3 regions of the Kosakonia sp. YIM B13571 genome follow, and region 1 is predicted to be linked to each of the others. Evidence: predicted binding sites of a transcription regulator. Region 1 holds the regulator's gene; each other region holds the start of a gene.
What was found. The regulator PurR, encoded in region 1, represses purine synthesis genes. The targets are predictions, from matches to a motif close to CANGCAAACGTTTGCNTG.
Positions count from the first base shown of each region.

Region 2: the regulator PurR is predicted to act here: its motif matches at 1,862-1,879, upstream of carA (glutamine-hydrolyzing carbamoyl-phosphate synthase small subunit).
Region 3: the regulator PurR is predicted to act here: its motif matches at 1,989-2,006, upstream of pyrC (dihydroorotase).

Region 1 covers NZ_JBHZPL010000002.1:167,717-170,999, forward strand. Annotated here, with positions in the region: gene punC (purine nucleoside transporter PunC) at 1-658, opposite strand, end outside; gene punR (DNA-binding transcriptional activator PunR) at 770-1,681, shown strand; gene purR (HTH-type transcriptional repressor PurR) at 1,700-2,725, opposite strand; gene ACFX4O_RS05935 (YnhF family membrane protein) at 3,023-3,112, shown strand; gene ACFX4O_RS05940 (MFS transporter) at 3,281-3,283, shown strand, end outside.
Region 2 covers NZ_JBHZPL010000005.1:150,367-153,649, forward strand. Annotated here, with positions in the region: gene rihC (ribonucleoside hydrolase RihC) at 1-685, shown strand, start outside; gene dapB (4-hydroxy-tetrahydrodipicolinate reductase) at 822-1,643, shown strand; gene carA (glutamine-hydrolyzing carbamoyl-phosphate synthase small subunit) at 2,098-3,246, shown strand; gene carB (carbamoyl-phosphate synthase large subunit) at 3,263-3,283, shown strand, end outside.
Region 3 covers NZ_JBHZPL010000001.1:38,447-41,729, forward strand. Annotated here, with positions in the region: gene mdtH (multidrug efflux MFS transporter MdtH) at 1-546, shown strand, start outside; gene grxB (glutaredoxin 2) at 612-1,259, shown strand; gene ACFX4O_RS00205 (lipoprotein) at 1,383-1,943, shown strand; gene pyrC (dihydroorotase) at 2,060-3,103, shown strand; gene dinI (DNA damage-inducible protein I) at 3,179-3,283, shown strand, end outside.

The sequences.
Region 1 (3,283 bases):
AGAAGCTGGCAGAGCAGGCGGCATAGATAATTACGTTTCCGCGGTAGTATCGAGCGCGCAGCAGATCCATAAATGTTAGCGGTTGTTCGTGGTGTTCAATTTTCTTCGCCGGTGATTTCAGTCGCCATGCCGGGATCATCAGAATTAACGTAATCGCCAGTAAGGTGGCGAAAATGGCCTGCCAGTTGAAATGCGCAAGGATCCAGGCGCCAAGCAACGGTGCCAGCGCTGGCGTCAAACCCACGAGCGGCATAATGGTGGCGAAGATGCGATTGACGCGATGTGCAGGGTAGTTATCCGTCACCAGCGCCTGCCAGCTTACCGTGGCGGCGCAGACCCCCACGGCTTGCACAAAACGCAGCACCAGTAACAAGGTTGCATCGCGTACCCATAATGTTCCCAGACAGCCCAGCGCAAAAATCGCCAGCCCGGCCAGTAAAACCGGCTTGCGACCATAGCGATCTGATAGCGGCCCCCATACCAATTGCGCAATGGCAAAGCCCGCCAGAAACAGGCTTAAAGTTGCGCTAACCACCGCAGACGATGTGTGTAAATCTTGCTGTATCGCGCTGAAGGCGGGGAGGTACATATCAGTGGCTAAAAAGCCGAGCACGCTTAATCCCGCGAGCCAGACTAAAAATCCGTTGCCAGGTTGCATTAGGGGTTCTCTTTATTGCAGGTAATCAGGGCTGTCGAGTGTAAGGAGTGCATTAGCGCTTGTGAAACGCTAATATTTGCGTAGTGGTTTCAAAATTTTTGCAGGCAGATTATGTGGTCAGAATATTCGCTGGAAGTGGTTGATGCTGTAGCGCGTAATGGCAGTTTTAGCGGTGCGGCGCAGGAGTTACATCGTGTACCTTCTGCGGTGAGCTATACCGTGCGGCAGCTTGAAGAGTGGCTTGCCGTTCCGCTGTTTGAGCGCCGTCATCGGGATGTAGAACTTACGCCTGCCGGGGTCTGGTTTTTGAAAGAAGGGCGAGCTGTTATCAAAAAAATGCAGGTCACTCGTCAGCAGTGCCAGCAAATCGCCAATGGCTGGCGCGGGCAACTGGCGATTGCCGTCGACAACATTGTAAAACCTGAACGTACCCGGCAATTGATCGTCGATTTCTATCGCCATTTCAGTGATGTTGAGTTGCAGGTTTATCAGGAAGTCTTTAACGGAGTCTGGGATGCGCTTGCTGATGGGCGGGTTGAACTGGCGATTGGTGCAACGCAAGCAATCCCCGTCGGTGGACGTTATGCGTTTCGTGATATGGGAATGCTGAGCTGGAAATGTGTGGTTTCCAGCCGCCATCCGTTGGCGTCGATGGCAGGCCCGCTTAGCGACGACACCTTGCGCAACTGGCCTTCACTTATCCAGGAAGATACGTCCCGTTCGTTGCCGAAACGTATTACTTGGCTGCTGGATAATCAGAAACGCGTGATTGTCCCTGATTGGGCATCATCAGAGGCTTGCTTATCTGCAGGGTTATGCGTGGGAATGGTACCGGCACACTTTGCCCGCCCGCGCCTCGACAGTGGCGACTGGGTTGCGCTGACCCTGGAAAATCCCTTCCCGGATGCGGCGTGCTGTCTGACGTGGCAACAAAATGAGGCTTCCCCAGCGTTAAACTGGCTGCTGGAATATCTGGGGGATAGTGAAACGCTGAATGACGAGTGGTTACGGGAGCCGAATTAACGGCTCCGTCAGAAGCGGTTAGCGGCGGTAGTCGCGGAACGGGCCATCGGCCACGGAGCGGCGCTCAACCAGGCGCGGGTGCACTTCAATAGACTGTGACTCTTCGCGCTTGTTGACGATGCGATCAAGCAGCATGGTAAACGCCGTTTCCCCCAGCGAATCTTTCGGCTGGTGAATCGTGGTCAAGGCCGGGGTAAAGAAGCGTGAGTTGCGAACATTGTCATAACCAATCAGGGAAATATCCTGCGGTACGCGTAAACCCATTTCATCGGCAGCGCAAAGCGCGCCCATCGCCATAATGTCGCCGCCGCAAAAGACTGCGGTAGGGCGATGCGTTTGACCAAGGATTTGCTGCATTGCGCGATAGCCGGATTCCGGCTCGAAATCACCCTGTACTATCCAGTTTTCCGGCACAGTAATAAGGGCTTCTTCCATCGCTTTCATAAAGCCTGCCAGGCGGCCAGCACCCGTGTTACGCTCCAGAGGCCCGGGGATCACGCCAATATCGCGATGTCCACGATCGATAAGATAACGCCCGGCCATGTACCCGCCTTCAAAGGCGTTATCAATAACGGAATCAGTAAAGTCGGCCTTCGATTCGCCCCAGTCCATCACCACCATGGGAATATGACGGTACTCTTCCAGCATGCTCAATAGTGATTCCGGGTATTCGGAACACATCACCAGTAAACCATCGACGCGCTTTTGCGCCATCATCGACAGATAAGCGCCCTGTTTTTCCAGGCTATTCCAGGCATTGCCGAGGATTAAGGTGTAACCCTTCTGGAAGCACTTTTTCTCTATGGCTTCGATAATTTCGGCAAAATAGGCTGCTTCGCTGCTGGTTGCCAGCAAGCCGATCGATTTTGTGTGATTGACTTTCAGGCTGCGAGCGACGGCGCTGGGGGAATAGTGCAACTCTTTAATTGCCGCCCACACGGCGTTGCGTGTCTCTTCGGCGACGAAACGGGTTTTGTTGATTACATGTGATACGGTTGTAGTGGAAACGTTTGCTCGTTTCGCTACGTCTTTAATCGTTGCCATCAGATATCACTCCAGACCATATCATAAGCTCCTGATAATACTTTAGGTAAACGTTTGCCTTTAATCACCCTGTACCCATCAAAGGGGGTGCGGTACGCCGGGAAAACGACACGGGACGTCAGGAGGGGAGTCAATGGCCGGTACGCTAATAAATTTAGCGTCGAATTTTGTCTGATCTTGAGCAAAAGGGGAAGTATTAAAACGTTTCTCCTGTGAATTCCCGCAAGATTTTTAAGATAATTTGTGCAAAAATGCGTTATCTCACTTTTTGTGGGGAAATTAAAAAGGGGAAAATTGATGAGCACCGATCTGAAGTATTCTTTAGTTACTACCGTCATCGTTCTGAGCCTGATTGTTTTCGGCGGCCTGACTGCTGCACTGCATTGATCTATCGCGAGGGAGAGCCTTCTCCCTCGTTTTTCTTCCCCCCGCTATTGTTATCACTTCTGCAATAATCTTTTGTCATTCTGCTAACTTCTGTTTTTTGTGATTGCTGTCATACTTTTGACTTCAGCGACAGGGTCGCAAGTCGGCATGTCTTTTTTGGAGTGACAGATG
Region 2 (3,283 bases), on a different contig from region 1:
CGCCGAGGTACATGGCGAATCCGGCATGGATGGCTACGATTTTATTGCGCATCAGCGCCAGCCGTTGGCTATCCCGGCTTTTCAGGCCATCCGCGATGCGCTGCTGGCCTCGCCGGAACCGGTAACGCTGGTCACCATCGGCCCGTTAACCAACATTGCGCTGCTGCTAACGCATTACCCGGAGTGCCAGTTCAACATTCGCCGTCTGGTGATGATGGGCGGCTCCGCCGGACGCGGCAATTTTACGCCCAATGCTGAATTTAATATCGCTATCGATCCCGAGGCCGCCGCGCGCGTGTTCAACAGCGGGCTGGAGATCGTGATGTGCGGTCTGGATGTGACCAACCGTGCGACGTTGACACCGGAATATCTTGCGGCGCTGCCTGCGCTCAATAACACCGGAAAAATGTTGCATGCGTTATTTAGCCACTATCGCAGCGGCAACATGGCGACCGGGCTGCGGATGCACGACCTCTGCGCTATTGCCTGGCTGGCGCGTCCGGAACTGTTTACGCTGAAATCCTGTTTTGTCGCCGTGGAGACTCAGGGGCAATACACCGCCGGGACGACGGTGGTGGACATTGAAGGCAAACTGGGACGGCAACCCAATGCGCAGGTGGCGTTGGAAATCGACGTAGAGGGTTTTCGTCATTGGGTCGCCGAGGTGTTGGTGCTGGCACCTTAATATCATGCCTTTTACTGATATTTCCGGCTGTATATCATTAATTTCTTATTATCGGCGTTTTCGGCTGGTGGCTCCGACACGGGCTGGTTAATCTGGAAACGATTCTTACGCATTTTTTTAACAAAAGAGCACAACTATGCATGATGCACCAATCCGCGTAGCCATCGCGGGCGCTGGCGGGCGTATGGGCCGTCAGCTGATTCAGGCGGCACTGGCAATGGACGGCGTCGAACTAGGCGCTGCGCTGGAGCGCGAAGGTTCTTCCCTGCTGGGAAGCGACGCGGGGGAATTGGCTGGCGCGGCGAAAACCGGTGTGACCGTGCAGAGCAGCCTCGAGGCGGTGAAAGATGATTTCGATGTTTTTATCGATTTCACCCGCCCGGAAGGCACGCTGGCGCATCTGGCTTTCTGTCGCCAGCACCATAAAGCAATGGTAATTGGTACCACCGGTTTTGATGATGCTGGCAAGCAGGCCATTACCGAGGCGGCGCAGGCTATCGCCATTGTTTTTGCTGCCAACTTTAGCGTTGGTGTCAATGTCATGCTGAAGCTGCTGGAGAAAGCGGCAAAAGTAATGGGAGATTACACCGATATCGAAATTATCGAAGCGCACCATCGCTACAAAGTCGATGCTCCGTCGGGAACGGCGCTGGCGATGGGCGAGGCGATTGCCGGTGCACTGAATAAAGATTTAAAAACGTGTGCGGTTTATGCACGCGAAGGGCACACCGGCGAGCGTGTGCCCGGCACGATTGGCTTTGCTACGGTACGTGCAGGCGACATCGTCGGCGAACATACCGCGATGTTCGCCGATATTGGCGAACGTGTTGAAATCACACATAAAGCCTCCAGTCGCATGACTTTTGCCAATGGTGCGGTTCGCTCCGCTTTATGGTTGAAAGGAAAGAATAATGGCCTTTTTGATATGCGAGACGTGCTTGATCTCAATAACTTATAAGGTTTATTACCCATCGTGATGTGGTTGTTGCAGTCATAATTAATTGATTGCAAAGGGCAATATTTTATTGCCCTTTTATTTTTCCTTTTTCACCCTTCATTTTACCCAATCCAGCCATAATTTCTGTTTATCTCTCTGTTTTATGTTTCTTAATTGTAAATTTTGACCATCTGGTCTACTTTTTTGATATCCACCGTTAGAAATTGCAATTTTCTCAGCGCGCAAGCGTTTTCCCTGTGAGTTTGTTTGCTATTTTTATCGATTAAATCCAGTAAAAAGGGGCAGTGGCGTAAAACAATAAGAAAAATACCGGAGAAAAGTTGACTTTTAACCGACATCTCTCCAGAATGCCGCCGTTTGCCAAAAATCCACGGCAAGCAAATTTGCATTGATTCAAGCTCTCAATATGAATTAATATGCAAATAAAGTGAGTGAATATTCTCTGGAGGGTGTTTTGATTAAGTCAGCGCTATTGGTTCTGGAAGACGGAACCCAGTTTCACGGTCGGGCCATAGGGGCAACGGGCACGGCGGTTGGGGAAGTCGTTTTCAATACTTCAATGACCGGTTATCAAGAAATCCTCACTGATCCTTCCTATTCCCGCCAAATCGTTACTCTTACTTATCCTCATATCGGCAATGTCGGCACCAACTCTGCTGACGAAGAATCCTCTCAGGTACATGCGCAAGGCCTGGTCATCCGCGACCTGCCGCTGATTGCCAGCAACTACCGCAATACCGAAGACCTCTCTTCTTACCTGAAGCGCCATAATATTGTGGCGATTGCTGATATCGATACCCGTAAGTTGACCCGTCTGCTGCGTGAGAAGGGCGCGCAGAACGGCTGCATTATCGCCGGCGATAATGTTGACGCCGCACTGGCGCTGGAAAAAGCGAAAGCGTTCCCGGGTCTGAACGGCATGGATCTGGCAAAAGAAGTCACAACAGCGGAAACCTACAACTGGACACAAGGCAGCTGGACACTGGCGGATGATCTGCCACCAGCGAAAAGCGAGAGTGAGCTGCCGTACCACGTCGTGGCATACGACTACGGCGCAAAACGCAACATCCTGCGCATGTTAGTGGACAGAGGCTGCCGTCTGACAATCGTTCCGGCTAAAACCCCGGCGGCGGATGTCCTGAAGCTCAATCCGGACGGTATCTTCCTGTCTAACGGTCCTGGCGACCCGGCACCATGCGATTACGCCATCGAAGCGATTAAAACGTTCCTTGAAACGGATATTCCGGTGTTCGGTATCTGCCTGGGCCATCAGTTACTGGCGCTGGCGAGCGGTGCGAAGACGGTAAAAATGAAGTTTGGCCACCACGGCGGTAACCATCCGGTAAAAGATATCGACAACAATACGGTGATGATTACCGCACAGAACCACGGTTTCGCGGTTGATGAAGCGTCAATGCCTGCAAATCTGCGCGTAACGCACAAATCCCTGTTCGATGGCACGTTGCAAGGCATTCATCGCACCGATAAACCGGCGTTTAGTTTCCAGGGACACCCGGAAGCAAGCCCTGGCCCGCACGACGCCGCGCCGCTGTTTGACCACTTTATTGAGTTAATTGAGCAGTATCGTAATACCGCCAAATAATCAGGAGAAAAGAGCAATGCCAAAACGTACAGACCTA
Region 3 (3,283 bases), on a different contig from region 1:
ATGTTGGCGGTGCAGGTCATGTTGATGCTGCCGATTATGGTTAATGACATTGCCGGTTCAGCGGCGGCAGTGAAATGGATGTACGCCATTGAAGCCTGTCTCTCGCTGACGTTGCTCTACCCGATTGCGCGCTGGAGTGAAAAACGTTTTCGCCTTGAGCATCGCCTGATGGTGGGTCTGCTGGTGATGTCATTCAGCCTGCTGCCTGTGGGGATGGTCGGTACGCTGCAACAGCTCTTCACGCTAATTTGCACCTTCTACATTGGCTCCATTATTGCCGAGCCCGCGCGGGAAACGTTAAGCGCGCAGCTAGCCGATGCCCGTGCACGCGGCAGCTATATGGGGTTCAGCCGTCTTGGGCTGGCCTTCGGTGGCGCGCTCGGTTATGCCGGTGGCGGCTGGCTGTTTGACGCCGGAAAAGCATTTAACCAGCCGGAGCTGCCGTGGATGATGCTTGGCGTTATCGGGATGATCACGTCAATGGCGCTGCTGTGGCAATTCAGTCACAAACGCATTCGCCCGACCATGCTCGAGCCCGGTGCCTGATTTGCGCGCCGGTTTTCCCTCTTCCATACTGATAGTTGATGGATAAGCCAGTATGGAGGAGAAACGTGAAACTCTACATTTACGATCACTGCCCGTTCTGCATTAAAGCCCGTATGATTTTCGGTCTTAAGAACATCCCCGTCGAACTCAAGATCCTGCTTAATGATGACGAAGCCACGCCGACAAAAATGATTGGCCAGAAAATGGTGCCGATCCTGCAAAAGGACGACAGCCGCTATCTGCCGGAAAGCATGGATATTGTTCACTACGTCGATAAGCTCGACGGCAAACCGCTGCTGACCGGCAAGCGAAATCCGAAAATTGAAGAGTGGCTACGCAAGGTCAATGGTTACGTTAATAAGCTGTTGATTCCCCGCTTCGCAAAATCGGCGTTTGACGAATTTTCTACGCCGCAGGCGCGCGCCGGGTTTGTAGCCAAAAAAGAGGCCGCCATTGGCGATTTTGCTGAGCACCTCAGCCATTCAACAGGGTTAGCCAAAAATATCAGCGACGATTTGCGGGCGCTGGATAAATTGATTGTTCAGCCCAACGCAGTGAACGGAGAACTCTCCGATGATGATATTCATCTCTTCCCGCTGCTACGTAACCTGACGCTCGTGAGCGGTATCAACTGGCCCAGCCGGGTTGCAGCGTACCGTGACAATATGGCGAAACAGACACAAATTAACTTGCTGTCATCGATGGCTATTTAACCGCCCATGACGGAAGCACGCCCGCTTCCGTCATGCCTTTCAGCTTTTTCCGCTGGCCTTTATTTAGCGTGTGTCGCATGCTACGCCCCTGCGTCGTAGCATGGCGATTACGTTGAGGAATTCATGAAGAGAATTATTTTTGCCGCAGCATTACTGTTGAGCGGCGTGCTGGTGGGGTGCAATCAACTGACCCAATATTCGATCAGCGAACAGGAGATTAACCAGGCGTTACAAAAACGTAACGACTTCGCCAAAGATATTGGCGTGCCCGGCGTTGCGGATGCCCATATTGTGCTGAATAACCTGGCCAGTGAAATCGGTCGCGAAGAACCCAATAAAATCACGCTGACCGGTGATGCGAATCTGGATATGACTTCGCTTTTTGGCAACCAGAAAGCCATCATCAAATTGAAACTCAAAGCGTTGCCAGTGTTTGATAAGGAAAAAGGCGCAATTTATCTGCAGGAGATGGAAGTGGTTAACGCCACCGTCTCACCGGAAAAAATGCAGACCGTATTACAAACGCTGATACCCTATCTTAATCAGTCACTACGCAACTACTTTAACCAACGCCCTGCTTATGTGCTGAAAGAAGACAGCAGCAAAGGCGAGGCACTGGCGAAAAAATATGCCAAAGGAATTGAGGTGAAACCGGGCGAAATTATTATCCCCCTCACCGACTAAATAACAGGGCGCCGCGAGCGCCCTTTTTTTCAGGAAAAGGATGCAAACGAAAACGTTTCCGCTTATCCTTAGTGCCCGGCAAAAAACACCTGTTTCTCACCAGCCGGAGCACTCGAATGACACAACCCCAGGTTTTGAAAATCCGCCGTCCTGATGACTGGCATGTCCATTTACGTGATGGCGACATGTTGAAAACCGTTGTGCCATGGACCAGCGAAACTTACGCTCGCGCCATTGTCATGCCGAACCTCGCTCCTCCTGTCACGACCGTGGATGCGGCTATCGCCTACCGCCAGCGTATTCTTGATGCCGTGCCCGCCGGGCATGATTTTACACCGCTGATGACCTGCTACCTGACCGACAGCCTGAGCGCAGATGAAGTCGAACGCGGCTTTAACGAACAGGTTTTCACCGCAGCGAAACTTTATCCGGCCAATGCCACCACCAACTCAAGCCATGGTGTTACCAGCATTGATGCAATTATGCCGGTACTGGAACGGATGGAAAAACTGGGCATGCCGCTATTGGTGCATGGTGAAGTGACGCACGCAGACATTGATATTTTCGATCGTGAAGCACAGTTTATCGAAACGGTCATGGAACCTCTGCGCCAGCGCCTGCCTGGGCTGAAAGTGGTGTTTGAGCATATTACGACCAAAGATGCCGCCGACTATGTGCGTGAAGGAAATGATCTGCTGGCCGCGACCATCACGCCTCAGCACTTGATGTTTAACCGTAACCATATGTTGGTCGGTGGTGTGCGCCCTCATCTTTATTGTCTGCCGATCCTGAAGCGTAATATTCACCAGCAGGCGCTGCGCGAACTGGTTGCCAGCGGTTTTACTCGCGCATTTCTCGGTACGGACTCTGCGCCGCACGCGCGCCATCGTAAAGAGGCTAGCTGTGGCTGCGCCGGTTGTTTTAACGCTCCCACTGCGCTTGGCAGTTATGCAACCGTGTTTGAAGAGATGAATGCGTTACAGCACCTTGAAGCCTTCTGTTCAGTCAACGGGCCACGTTTTTATGGCTTACCGTTGAATGAAACGTTTGTTGAGCTGGTGCGTGAAGAGAGCCCGGTGCCAGAGATGATTTCGCTGCCGGAAGATTCGCTGGTGCCATTCCTCGCGGGTGAAACCGTGCGCTGGCGCGTTAAGCGCTAAAAAAGTTATCGCTCCCTGTTGTAATATTTTTCGCTTAACTGTATAAACATACAGTAAATTACACAGGGGGCTATTATGCGCATTGAAGTGACTATCGCCAAAACCACACCCTTACCGGCCGGCGCCGTTGATGCACTGGCGGGCGAGTTATCTCGTCGTCTGAACAATTGTTACCCCGAT